Regions from separate parts of the Pseudomonas sp. B2M1-30 genome, predicted to be linked through region 1. Evidence: riboswitches for the same ligand, from Rfam matches in the RefSeq annotation. Region 1 holds a riboswitch; each other region holds the start of a gene.
What was found. Region 1 has a riboswitch for cobalamin ahead of N8H74_RS21540 (ABC transporter substrate-binding protein). Riboswitches for the same ligand answer to the same signal wherever they lie in the genome.

Region 2: another riboswitch for cobalamin. It lies ahead of N8H74_RS04560 (CbtB domain-containing protein); the one in region 1 lies ahead of N8H74_RS21540 (ABC transporter substrate-binding protein).
Region 3: another riboswitch for cobalamin. It lies ahead of cobO (cob(I)yrinic acid a,c-diamide adenosyltransferase); the one in region 1 lies ahead of N8H74_RS21540 (ABC transporter substrate-binding protein).

The regions. Positions count from the first base shown of each region.
Region 1 covers NZ_JAOEJT010000012.1:51,349-55,554, reverse strand. The annotation lists gene N8H74_RS21550 (ABC transporter ATP-binding protein) at 1-84, opposite strand, end outside; gene N8H74_RS21545 (iron ABC transporter permease) at 81-1,097, opposite strand; gene N8H74_RS21540 (ABC transporter substrate-binding protein) at 1,094-2,107, opposite strand; cobalamin riboswitch at 2,251-2,447, opposite strand; gene N8H74_RS21535 (Ppx/GppA family phosphatase) at 2,493-3,428, opposite strand; gene N8H74_RS21530 (hypothetical protein) at 3,425-3,694, opposite strand; gene N8H74_RS21525 (ParD-like family protein) at 3,719-3,946, shown strand; gene map (type I methionyl aminopeptidase) at 3,943-4,206, shown strand, end outside.
Region 2 covers NZ_JAOEJT010000002.1:198,291-202,496, reverse strand. The annotation lists gene cobW (cobalamin biosynthesis protein CobW) at 1-981, opposite strand, end outside; cobalamin riboswitch at 1,080-1,292, opposite strand; cobalamin riboswitch at 1,415-1,634, shown strand; gene N8H74_RS04560 (CbtB domain-containing protein) at 1,756-1,953, shown strand; gene N8H74_RS04555 (CbtA family protein) at 1,965-2,666, shown strand; gene N8H74_RS04550 (cobalamin biosynthesis protein) at 2,663-3,076, shown strand; gene cobM (precorrin-4 C(11)-methyltransferase) at 3,169-3,915, shown strand; gene nfuA (Fe-S biogenesis protein NfuA) at 4,002-4,206, opposite strand, start outside.
Region 3 covers NZ_JAOEJT010000011.1:191,308-195,513, forward strand. The annotation lists gene N8H74_RS21090 (sorbosone dehydrogenase family protein) at 1-623, opposite strand, end outside; gene N8H74_RS21095 (hypothetical protein) at 690-1,274, opposite strand; cobalamin riboswitch at 1,428-1,661, shown strand; gene cobO (cob(I)yrinic acid a,c-diamide adenosyltransferase) at 1,742-2,353, shown strand; gene N8H74_RS21105 (cobyrinate a,c-diamide synthase) at 2,350-3,708, shown strand; gene bluB (5,6-dimethylbenzimidazole synthase) at 3,705-4,206, shown strand, end outside.

The DNA of each region.
Region 1 (4,206 bases):
CTGAAGGACCTCCAGGCCGACACCGCTGAGCAGTTCGGCGCCGCGCACCCTGAATGTCAGGTTTGAGCAGCTCAATACACTCATCGGGCGTTTCTCCGGCTGATCAGGATCAAGGCGAAAACCGGTGCGCCGACCAGCGCGGTAATCACCCCGACCGGTATCACCTGGCCCTTGATCAACGTGCGTGACAGCACATCGGCAGCGATCAGAAACAAGGCGCCGCCCAGGGCGCTGGCAGGTAGCAGGCGTGCGTGGCCGGTGCCCAGCAGCAGACGTGCGGCGTGAGGAATCACCAGACCGACAAAACCGATCGAGCCGACAATCGAGACCATCACCGCTGTTACCAGCGCCGCGCAGCCGATCAGCAGTATCTGCACCTGGCGCACCGGTATGCCGAGGGACGCCGCCGAATCCGCACCAAAGGTAAACGCATCCAGCGCCCGTCGATGCCACAGGCACACAATCAATCCAGCCAGGGCCACCGGCACCGCCAGCCACACCGAAGGCCAGCGCACGCCGCCGAGATTGCCCAGCAGCCAGAACATGATCCCGCGCGCCTGCTCGGAGCTCGCCGAGCGGGTAATCAGAAACGCCGTCAGCGCGTTGAATAGCTGCGAGCCGGCGATCCCTGCCAGAATGATTTGCCCGGTGCCGCTGGCGGAGCCGCTGACGCGCGCCAACAGGATCACCAGCACGAAGGCCGTCACGGCGCCGACGAAGGCCCCGGCCGACAGCGAAAGCACTCCGGCACCGACGCCCAGCAACGCCACCATCACCGCGCCCGTCGAGGCGCCGGCGGAAATGCCCAGCAGATAGGGATCGGCCAACGGGTTGCGCAGCAGTGATTGCAGAATCACTCCGCAGGTCGCCAGACCGGCACCACAGGCGGCCGCCACCAGGGCACGAGTCAGGCGATAGTTCCAGACGATGCCTTCATCGATGGGGTCGAGCACATGGCCGGCCGCCCACAGTTTGTTGGCCAGCACTTGAAACACCACACCCGGTTCGATTGGCGTTTCACCGATGGCCACACCGGCGATCACGGCGGCCAACAGGATCGCCCCGACCAGCGACAGACGGACCAGGCCCCTGATCATTTCGACAGGTCGTAGCCGTCAATGGCCGAGGCCAGTTGTTCAACGCCGTCGAACATCCGCAGGCTGGCCTGCATCGCCATGGCGTCGAGAATGATGATGCGGTTGTGTTTCACCGCCTCCATGTTACGAGTCACCGGATCGCTGCGCAGGAACGCCAGTTTTTTCTCGTAGTCGTCAGCCGGGAAGCGACGGCGGTCCATGCGCGCGATCACCAGAAAGGTCGGATTGGCCTTGGCGATGGTTTCCCAACCGACCGTCGGCCACTCTTCATCGGATTGCACCACGTTGCGCACGCCGAGGGTACTGAGCATGAAATCAGGAACGCCTTTGTGGCCGGCCACGAAGGGTTCGATGTCCATTTGGGCGCTGGAGAACCAGACCAGCGCGCTGGCATCCTTCAAGTCTTTGTTGCGCGCGGTGGCGATCGATTTGGCGAGGCTGGCCTTGAGCTCGGCATTGAGCTGTTCGCCACGGTCACGCACATCGAAGATTTCTGCCAGTTGGCTGACACTCTTGTAAATGCTGTCGATGCGAAACGGCTCAAGGCGTGTGCCGTCGGCGCCGACCAGATTGTCCTTGGCTTCGCAGTCGGAAGGCAGCAGATAGGTAGGGATTTTCAGCTCATGAAACTGCTCGCGGGTGCCGACCGCCCCTTGCGGGCCGACCATCCATTCCAGCTCCACGGCGACCAGTTCCGGACGTTTGCCGATAACCGCCTCGAAACTCGGTTCGTTGTCGGCCAGCCGCCCGACCTTGTCGTTCTGCACCTTGTACGTGTCCAGCACGTTGTTGAACCACAGCGAGGTGCCGACCATTTTGTCGCCCAGGCCCATGGCGTAGAGCATTTCCGTACCGGCCTGGCCGATGGTGACCGTGCGCGTTGGTGCGTGCGCAAAGGTGAGGGTGCTGCCACAGTTTTCGATCGTCAGGGGATAGTGAGTCGGTGTCGCCTGGGCAAGAGCGCTGAGGGTCAGGCCGGCGATGAGGGTGGCAACGTGGGGCAGCAGCATGATGCAGTCTCCAGGGGAACCGTACGCGGAGCGGGAGGGTACGGCTTGGAAACACACCATCGAACGCAGGCAAGGAGGCCGCGCAAGGCCGGGCATCCATCGAGGACGCGCACGGCAGGATGTCCTCCCGGACACCCCGCCGGTTAGTGATTTACTGCGCCGGCAGGTCTCCTGACTGATGCGTCATCGCCTGTGCTCCGGCCTTCCCGGGGGTGATCCCAGTGGCAGTCAAGGAGCAGGCTCAGCACCTACAGTTGCGGGGGCAGTTCCGATTGGTGCCGTGCAGGCACCTCGGATTCCCTATTGATCCCGTTTGGGAACCGGCGGCGGCATGGTAATCGATCGGGCCGCCGAAGGGGAGCGGGAATATAAAGCGAGGCGGGTATTAATGGTTGCTCATCAAGCCGTGCAACACACCCAGGCGCAGGCCCGGTTCAGAGGGCATCATTTGCGCGATGCCGAACGCTTTGAACGCGGCGAGCATGATCACCAGACCGCCGGGCAGGATGCCCTGGCGGTGGGGTTGCAGACCGGCGAGTTTGAGTTGCTGGACGTTCTGCACTTTCAGCAGAAGCAATGACAGGCGCAGCAGGCCGCCGTAGGTGATGCCGTCCTGGCCGAAGTCGTTCAGGCGATTGGCCTTGAGTACTTTGGCGAGCATGCGCGCGGTGCCGGAAGAGCCGATGGTCTGCTGCCAGCCCTGGGCACGATAACGCCGGGCGACTTTTTCAAACTGAAGGATCGCGACGCGTTCGGCTTCCTGCAGGGCGGCGCAAGAAACTTCGCCGCCGCGAAAGTACCGCGCGCTCAAGGTGCCGCTGCCGATGGCGATGCTTTCGGTCAGCAACGGTTGCGAGCCCTGGCCAAGGATCAGTTCGGTGGAGCCACCGCCGATGTCGACCACCAGACGCATGTCTTCGGCGCTCGGCAGGGCATGGGCCACCCCGGCGTACACCAGTTGCGCTTCTTCATGCCCGGAGATGACGTCAATGCGAAAGCCCAGGTGCCGTTCCGCGCTGGCCAGAAACAGCGGCGCATTGTCGGCTTCGCGCACGGCGCTGGTAGCGACGGCACGCACGCGGCCGGGTTCGAAGCCGCGCAGCTTCTTGCCGAACCGCGCCAACGCCTGCCAGCCGCGATCCAGGGCCAACGCATCCAGCGCGCCGCCATCAAGGCCTTCGGCCAGGCGCACCGGCTCGCGCAGGGTTTTGATTTCCTGAATCATCAGGCCCTTTCGGCTGCGTACCGACTGGCCGATCATCATGCGAAACGCATTCGAGCCCAGGTCGATGGCGGCAAACAGAGAGGCGTCGTCTTTCATGGGAATCCTTGCAAATCATCCGTCGAAGGCTCGCGGTTGCGAGGATTCTGCCGTTGATTTGATGACATCCTGATGACGCCGCAGGGGCGGTTCGATGAATTTTCGGCTGTCATGACGCTGTCATTATCCGGCGCCCATACTGGCCTCAATACATCGCGTGCTCTCAGTTTTTTGCTGCCATTTCTGGCAGCTTTTTTTTGCCTGCGATTTGCCGCGCCGCTGCGGGTTTGCAATTTTTGCGACTGTCCGATTAATATACGATCCATATATATTTCGTATCGGAAACATTTATGGGCATCGTCAAGATCTCAGAGGACATGCACGAGAATCTGCGCATCTCCAGCACCGCGCTCAGCCGCTCGATCAACGCACAGGCCGAGCACTGGATGCGCATCGGCATGCTCGCCGAACTGCACCCCAACCTCGACCACAGCGCCATCTGCCGCTTGCTGATTCGCGCTGAACAGGCCGGCGGCCTGGACCTGCAACAACTGACTCAGGAAGCAGTCACGGCATGAGAAACCAGATCAAGATCAACACCCCGGCCGACATCGCACAATCGCGCGGGGCCGGCAAACTGGCCGCCGAAGTGCTGGCGATGCTGGTGCCCCACGTCAAGGCCGGCGTCACCACCGATGAGCTGGACCGCCTGTGCAACGACTACATCGTCAACGTGCAGAAAGCCATTCCGGCCAACGTCGGTTATCACGGATTTCCGAAAACGGTCTGCGCCTCGGTCAACGACGTGGTGTGTCACGGCATTCCGTCGGGCACGCCG
Region 2 (4,206 bases), on a different contig from region 1:
ATCGGCACCCCACTGACGGTCGAAGTGCTTGTCGAAACGCGTGCCCACGCCCTGGATCAGCAGGCGCATCGGCTTGTTCGGGATCGCCGCGAAACCCTTCACCCGCAGGATGCCGTGCTGAACCACCAGTTGCGTCAGGGCGTCGAGCAGCAGGCTCTCGTCGGCTTGCGGCAGCTCGATGGAGATCGAGTCGAAGGCGTCGTGATCGTGATCGTCGTGGTCATCATCACCGTCGTGGTGGTGATCGTGATGGCTGTGGCGGCTGTCGATGTGCTCTTCGGAACCGGCGCCCAGACCAATCAACACATCCAGCGGCAGACGACCGTTGCTGGCTTCGATGATTTTTACCGCTGGCGGCAGTTCTTCGGCGACTTCCAGGCGCACACGGGCCAGATCTTCCGGACTGGTCTGGTCAGCCTTGTTGAGGATCACCAGGTCAGCGCTCGCCAGTTGATCGGCGAACAGCTCGTGCAGCGGCGACTCGTGGTCCAGGTTCGGGTCGAGTTTGCGCTGGGCGTCGACCTGATCCGGGAACGCAGCGAAGGTGCCAGCGGCCACGGCCGGGCTGTCGACCACGGTGATCACCGCGTCGACGGTGCAGGCGCTGCGGATTTCCGGCCACTGGAAGGCTTGCACCAGTGGTTTTGGCAGGGCCAGGCCCGAGGTTTCGATGAGGATGTGGTCGAGATCGCCGCGACGGGCGACCAGTTCACGCATCACCGGGAAGAACTCTTCCTGCACGGTGCAGCACAGGCAACCGTTGGCCAGTTCGTAGACGCGGCCGGTGGCTTCTTCTTCGGTGCAGCCGATGGTGCATTGCTTGAGGATTTCACCGTCGATGCCCAGCTCGCCGAACTCGTTGACGATCACCGCGATACGACGACCCTGGGCGTTGTCGAGCATGTGCCGCAGCAGGGTGGTTTTACCCGAGCCGAGAAAACCGGTGACGATGGTGACGGGAAGTTTGGCCAATGTTTTCATCGGATGCCCTTTGGCAAGGTGGCGGGCATACGGGACGAGAACCGGCCACGCAGACACGCGCCGGAAGCGTTCGCCACCGGATCACCCCGCCCGGTTGTAGTGAGAATCTGTATCGAGGCAGGTCTCCTGGCTGACGGCGTTCGGGACTTGGCCCGGCATTCGCTGCGCCTTCCCGCGAGCTCCGTAGGGGGAGCCTGCAGTGGCGTGGCAGCGAACAGCACCGTTCACAGTTGCGGGGGCAGCCGCGGCTTGGACCGCGTTCCCTTCTTAGCTTCGGCACGCGCCGAAGAACCTCGAAAGCGCAAGGCTACGCAGGGTATGGGGATGGGTCAATGCTTGGTGGATTTTGAGATTGGGGGCATATCCGTTGCTTCGGGTGCTCAAAAAACGGATATGCCCCCATTCAATTGACTCAAACCCTCCCCCATGCTCTCCTACACACCTTGTTACGGGTGCCCTGCAAAGGGTGAAACGGGAAACCGGTGAATCATGTGCTTTACTCAAAAGCCATGTCAGTCCGGTGCTGCCCCCGCAACGGTAAGCGAGAGAAGCGTCAGATCCACTGTGCCATGGCATGGGAAGGTGATGCTTGCAGGTCGGCCAGACGCCACCCCTCGCGAGCCCGGAGACCGGCCCGCAACACACAGCGCGTACCTTGCGTCGCTGAACATAACAAACCCGCGGTGGGCGGGCGCTGTTCGAACCTCTGCGTGCCTGACCCGCAGGGGTTTTCATGCGCTCCGTTCACCCGCTGACACTCCAGAGGGAAGCGCCATGTCGATCATCAGCAGCACCGGCAGCAATTCGGACAAGATCTCCAGCACCAACACCCTGAGCCAACGCCTGACCGCCGCCGTCTGCGCGTCGATCCTCGGTGCCTGCCTGGTCTACTTCGCCGGTTTCTCGCACATCGAAGCGGTACACAACGCCGCCCACGATACCCGCCACAGCGCCGCGTTCCCGTGCCACTGAGACCTGACGACATGATCAAGCGCATTGCCCAAACCGCAGGCTTCACCGGCCTGCTGGCCGCCCTGCTGCTGACCCTGCTGCAAAGCTTCTGGGTGTCGCCGCTGATTCTCCAGGCGGAAACCTTCGAGAAATCCGAGCCAGTGGCTGAAGTTCACGAACACGCCGCCGGCACCGCCGCGCACACGCACGACGCCGAAGCCTGGGAGCCGGAAGATGGCTGGCAGCGCGTGGTTTCGACCACCGGCGGCAACCTCGTCGTCGCTGTCGGTTTCGCCCTGATGCTGGCCGGTCTGTACACCCTGCGTGCGCCGACCAAAACCTCGCAAGGCCTGCTTTGGGGCCTCGCCGGTTATGCGACCTTCGTGCTCGCGCCGACCATGGGCCTGCCGCCGGAACTGCCGGGCACCGCTGCCGCCGATCTGGCCTCGCGGCAGATGTGGTGGATCGGCACCGCCGCGTCCACCGCTGTGGGTCTGTCGCTGATCGCGTTCAGCCGCAACTGGCTAATGAAGATCCTTGGCGTGGCGATCATCGCCGTGCCGCATGTGATCGGCGCGCCGCAACCGGAAGTGCATTCGATGCTCGCTCCGGAAGTGCTGGAAGCTCAGTTCAAGATCGCTTCGCAGTTGACCAACGTGGCGTTCTGGCTGGCCCTGGGCCTGATCAGCGCCTGGTTGTTCCGCCGCAAGAACGACGGTCAATACAACGCATGACCGATGCTGGCGCAGCGCCGACCCTGGTGGTCGGCCTGGGCTGCCAGCGCGGCTGCCCGGCCAGCACCCTGCGTGCGCTGCTTGACCAGGCCTTGCAGGCTCATCGCATTGAACTGCGGGCAGTCAAGGCGTTGGCCAGCATCGACCTCAAACGTGACGAACCGGGCCTGCAAGAACTTGCCGCGCAACTCGCGCTGCCCCTGCTCTACTTCAGCCGCGAGGAACTGGCCGGTTACCAGCCGCGATTGAGTCACCGTTCGCAAATCGCCTATGAGCGCACCGGCTGCTACGGCGTGGCCGAAAGTGCCGCCCTGGCCCTTGCCGAACAGCTGATCCAGGCCCCTGCAAAACTGCTGATTTCACGGCAGAAATACGCCCAGGCGACTTTGGCATTGGCCGGCGCCGCCTGAAATCCCGATAATCCCCGCCATCGATCATGAGCATTCTTCATCTGAAGCGCTCTGATACCGCCTCACCCTGCCCTTTTTCACAGGATTCAGCGATGACCGTCTACTTCATCGGCGCCGGCCCCGGCGACCCGGAACTGATCACCGTCAAAGGCCAGCGGCTGATCCGCACCTGCCCGGTCATCATCTACGCAGGCTCATTGGTACCGGCGGCGGTGCTGCAAGGTCATCAAGCCGAAACGGTGGTCAACAGCGCCGAATTGCATCTGGAACAAATCATCGAACTGATCAAATCCGCCCACGCCCGGGGACAGGACGTGGCGCGGGTGCATTCCGGCGATCCGAGTCTGTATGGTGCGATCGGCGAGCAGATCCGCTATTTGCGTGAGCTGGACATCCCGTTCGAAATCATCCCCGGCGTCACCGCCACCGCCGCCTGCGCCGCGTTGTTGGGCGCCGAACTGACCCTGCCGGATATCTCGCAAAGCGTGATCCTGACCCGTTACGCGGACAAAACCGCGATGCCCGCCGGGGAAGAACTGGGCAGTCTGGCGCAGCACGGGGCGACCATGGCGATTCATCTGGGGGTCAATCATCTGGAAAAGATCCTCGCCGAGCTGCTGCCACACTACGGCGCCGATTGCCCGATTGCGGTGATTCACCGCGCGACCTGGCCGGATCAGGATTGGGTCGTGGGAACGCTGGCGGATATCGCCGGGAAAGTCGCCGCCAAGGGTTTTCGACGCACGGCGTTGATTCTGGTGGGCCGGGTGTTGGGCAGCGACCATTTCAGTGAGTCGTCGCTGTATCGCGCGGGGCATGCGCATTTGTATCGGCCGTAGCGGCCACTTGGCGGACAAGTCCTGAGTTTCAGGCATAAAAAAACGGCGCTCACGGTGCGCCGTTTTTTATGTTCGCAGCGAACGCCTTAGTAGTAAGCGTTTTCTTTCTGCGTGTGGTCGGTCACGTCGCGAACGCCCTTGAGCTCCGGAATGCGCTCGAGCAAGGTGCGCTCGATGCCTTCCTTCAGGGTCACGTCGGCCTGGCCGCAGCCCTGGCAACCGCCGCCGAACTGCAGAACGGCGATGCCGTCCTCGACCACATCGATCAGGCTGACCTGACCGCCGTGGCTC
Region 3 (4,206 bases), on a different contig from region 1:
ACGTTTTTCGTCCAGTGATGATTCAGCGTGCCGCCCGGAAGGTCGGTGACCTTGATCGGCTGCGTCTTGATTTCAGTGGCGCCGGATTCGTAGTGGAAGCGCAGCAGGCGGTCGGTATCGGCGACGTACAGATCGTTGCCGACCAGAGTCATGCCGAACGGCGAGTTGAGGTTTTGCAGAAATACCGTGCGGGTCTCGGCGACGCCGTCGTGATCGGCATCGCGCAGCAGGGTGATGCGGTTGGGGCTGGGCACGCCGGCACCCGCGCGTCCCATGACTTTTTTCATCACCCAGCCACGAATGCCCTTGCTGTCATCCGGTTTGGGCGGTGCGTTGGTTTCCGCCACCAGTACATCGCCGTTGGGCAGCACATACAACCAGCGCGGATGATCGAGGTTATCGGCAAACGCAGCCACCTGGGTGCCTGCGGCGGCTGTCGGTTTACCACCCGCCGGCCAGCCGGTCGCCGGGGCGATGTTCACCGTCGGGATCAGGGTCTTGTTCGGTTCGGGCAGTTTGGGTGATGGGCCGGTGCCGTCGGACACTTGCAGGCTGGACGACTCGCCGCACGCGGCAAGTCCGCCGGCGAAGGCGATGATGAAAACGAGCTGGGGCTTGCGCATTACTGATCTTCCCTATGAATGCATTCTTAATCATAGAGAAGGGCGCAAGCCCGATGGTTCAACCGGTCAGCCGCGCGCTTCCTTGAACAGCACGGCGATGCCCGGATGATAATTGCCGGCATCGCTGTGCAATTTGCGGTACGCGTAGGGGAAATACCAGGCGACGGCGCAGGTGTGTTCCTTTTGCAGGTCGTCGACCATGTCTTGCAGCTCTTCGGGGCTGGCGCTGTGTTGGGCCTTTTGCGGCGCGACGAACAGGCAGCCGAGCTTCAGGTCGCTGGCATAGCTGATGCGCTTGGCGTCGCTGGTGATCTCGGCCAAAGCCTGGCTGAGGTTGAGGTTGTTCACTCGCGGCCAGCGCTGCGTCGCCTGAATGAAGGCGCGATCCTCGGCGCCGGCGATGAACAGGTCGGTGCGGGCATTGCGCTCGCCTTCCTCGTTCTGTTTGCGGGTGGCGGTGTCGCGCAGTGTCACCAGCTCAGCCATCCACGCGGCAGCGGACAACAGGCCGAGGTTGGCTTTTTCATCGTGCCAGTACGGCGTGTCGTTGTCGCCGCGCACGGTGTTGTAGCGGTCGATACAGTCAAACCAGCGTTCCAGCACCGGGCGCAGGAATTCCAGGCGCGGGTTGCTGATGATCATGCCTTGCATGGGGCTCACCTTGTTCTTGTCTGATGTGAGGGTGTGGCTCTTTGATATCACTTGTCTCAGTGTGGCACAAGATTGGCGCCAGATAATTGATCGACGGCAGTTATTCGCTCGGCGGCGTCCTCTTCAATTGACGCTCCACCCCCAACCCTCTAACCTTCGCGGCTTGTTTCAGGTGCTCTGTGACCGATGTCGACAGAGTGAAACAGGGAAGCCGGTGAGGGTTGTCTTCAGGCGAAGAACGACTCCGATCCCGGCGCTGCCCCCGCAACGGTAAATGAGTGAAGACTGCGCCTTGTGCCACTGCGTCCGACAGCGATGCGGGAAGGCGCGCAGTCCGGCCGACGCCGCTCATGAGCCCGGAGACCGGCCTGATCCATCCAGCGGCATCACGGTGGGCGATGCCAGGCTTGTTGCCGTCTATTCTTGTGCCTGCCCGCCGTTATCCAGCCTCAACGGAGAGCTCCCCCATGACCGATTCCCCCGAACGTGACGAACGTCATCTGGCGCGCATGCAGCGCAAAAAAGCCGTGATCGACGAGCGCATTGCCAATTCGCCCAACGAATGCGGCCTGCTGCTGGTGCTGACCGGCAACGGCAAGGGCAAGAGCAGCTCGGCGTTCGGCATGCTCGCGCGCGCCATGGGCCACGGCATGCAGTGCGGCGTGGTGCAGTTCATCAAGGGCCGCAACAGCACCGGCGAAGAATTGTTTTTCCGCCGCTTCCCCGAGCAAGTGCGTTTTCATGTGATGGGCGAGGGCTTCACCTGGGAAACCCAGGATCGCCAGCGTGACATCGCCGCCGCCGAAGCGGCCTGGGAAGTGTCCCGGCAGATGCTGCGCGATCCGGCCATTGGCCTGGTGGTGCTCGATGAACTGAACATTGCCCTCAAGCACGGTTACCTCGACCTCGATCAGGTGCTCAGCGATTTGCAGGCCCGACCGCCGATGCAGCACGTTGTCGTGACGGGCCGCGCCGCCAAGCCGGAAATGATTGAGCTGGCCGACACCGTCACCGAGATGGGCATGATCAAGCACGCCTTCCAGGCGGGTATCAAAGCGCAGAAAGGCGTCGAACTTTGAAGTCACCACGTCACTGCCCGGCGGTGTTGATCGCCGCGCCGGCCTCCGGCCAGGGCAAGACCACCGTCACCGCCGCGCTGGCCCGTTTGCACCGCAATCAGGGGTGCAAGGTTCGTGTGTTCAAATGCGGCCCGGACTTTCTCGACCCGATGATCCTTGAGCGCGCCAGCGGTGCGCCGGTCTATCAACTGGACATGTGGATGGTCGGCGAGCAGGAAAGTCGCCGCCTGTTGTGGGAAGCTGCCGGCGAGGCCGATCTGATCCTGATCGAAGGCGTGATGGGACTGTTCGACGGCACGCCGTCGAGCGCCGATCTGGCGCGGCATTTCGGCGTGCCGGTATTGGGCGTGATCGACGGCACTGCCATGGCCCAGACCTTTGGCGCGCTGGCTCTTGGTTTGGCGCGCTACCAGCCGGACTTGCCGTTTGCCGGCGTGCTTGCCAATCGCGTCGGCACCTTGCGCCATGCGCAGTTGCTCGAAGGCAGCCTCACCGAAGGCTTGCGCTGGTACGGCGCGTTGTCCCGGGAAACCGGAATCGAACTGCCGAGCCGCCATCTCGGCCTGGTGCAGGCCAGCGAACTCAATGACCTCGACCTGCGCCTCGACGCGGCGGCCGAAGCACTCGCCAGCAGTTGCGAGGTAGCGCTGCCACCGGCGGTCGAATTCGCTGCACCTGAGATGCAGGTCACCGAACCCTTGCTCGAAGGCGTACGAATCGCTGTTGCGCGGGATGAAGCGTTTGCCTTCACCTACGGCGCGAGCCTTGATCTGCTGCGGGCGATGGGCGCCGAGTTGCGCTTTTTCTCACCGATCCGTGACACGCAATTGCCCGAGGCGGACAGCCTGTACCTGCCCGGCGGTTATCCGGAGTTGCACCACGTCGCGCTGGCGCAGAACACGGCGATGCTCGACGCGATCCGTGCGCATCACGCCGCCGGCAAGCCGTTGCTCGCCGAATGTGGCGGCATGTTGTATCTGCTCGATGCGCTGACCGATGTCGACGGCGTCCGCGCTGAGCTGGTCGGTCTGTTGCGCGGTGAGGCGGTGATGCAGAAACGCCTGGCGGCGCTGGCCCTGCAATCGGTCGAGTTGCCGGAAGGTGAGCTGCGCGGTCACACCTACCACCATTCCCTGACCACCACCGAACTGACCCCGATCGCCCGAGGCCACAGCCCCAACGGCGGGCGCGGAGCCGAAGCGGTTTATCGGGACGGGCGGATGACGGCGTCCTACGTGCATTTCTACTTCCCGTCCAATCCGGTGGCGATTGCCGCGTTGCTGGCGCCTGATCCTGAGGCCGCTCCCGTATTTGAAACCGTGATGGCAGCGGACTCGCTCGCGAAGGGGCTATGACAGACAACGCCTTCTCCGAAGACGAGCGCGAAGCCGTCTACCGCGCCATCGCCGAACGTCGCGACATGCGCCACTTCAGCGGCGGCACGGTCGAACCCGAACTGCTGCGCCGCTTGCTCGAAGCCGCGCACCAGGCGCCGAGTGTCGGCCTCATGCAGCCGTGGCGCTTCATTCGTATCAGTGACCGTGCGCTGCGTGGCCAGATTCAAAGCCTTGTGGAAGAAGAGCGGGTGCGTACCGCCGAGGCCCTTGGCGAGCGCAGTGACGAGTTCATGAGGCTCAAGGTCGAAGGCATCAACGACTGCGCCGAAGTGCTGGTCGCGGCGCTGATGGATGATCGCGAGCGACATATTTTCGGGCGCCGCACGCTGCCGGAAATGGACATGGCCTCGCTGTCCTGCGCGATCCAGAACCTGTGGCTGGCGGCGCGTGCCGAAGGTATGGGGATGGGCTGGGTGTCGCTGTTCGAGCCGCAGGCGCTGGCCGATCTGTTGAAAC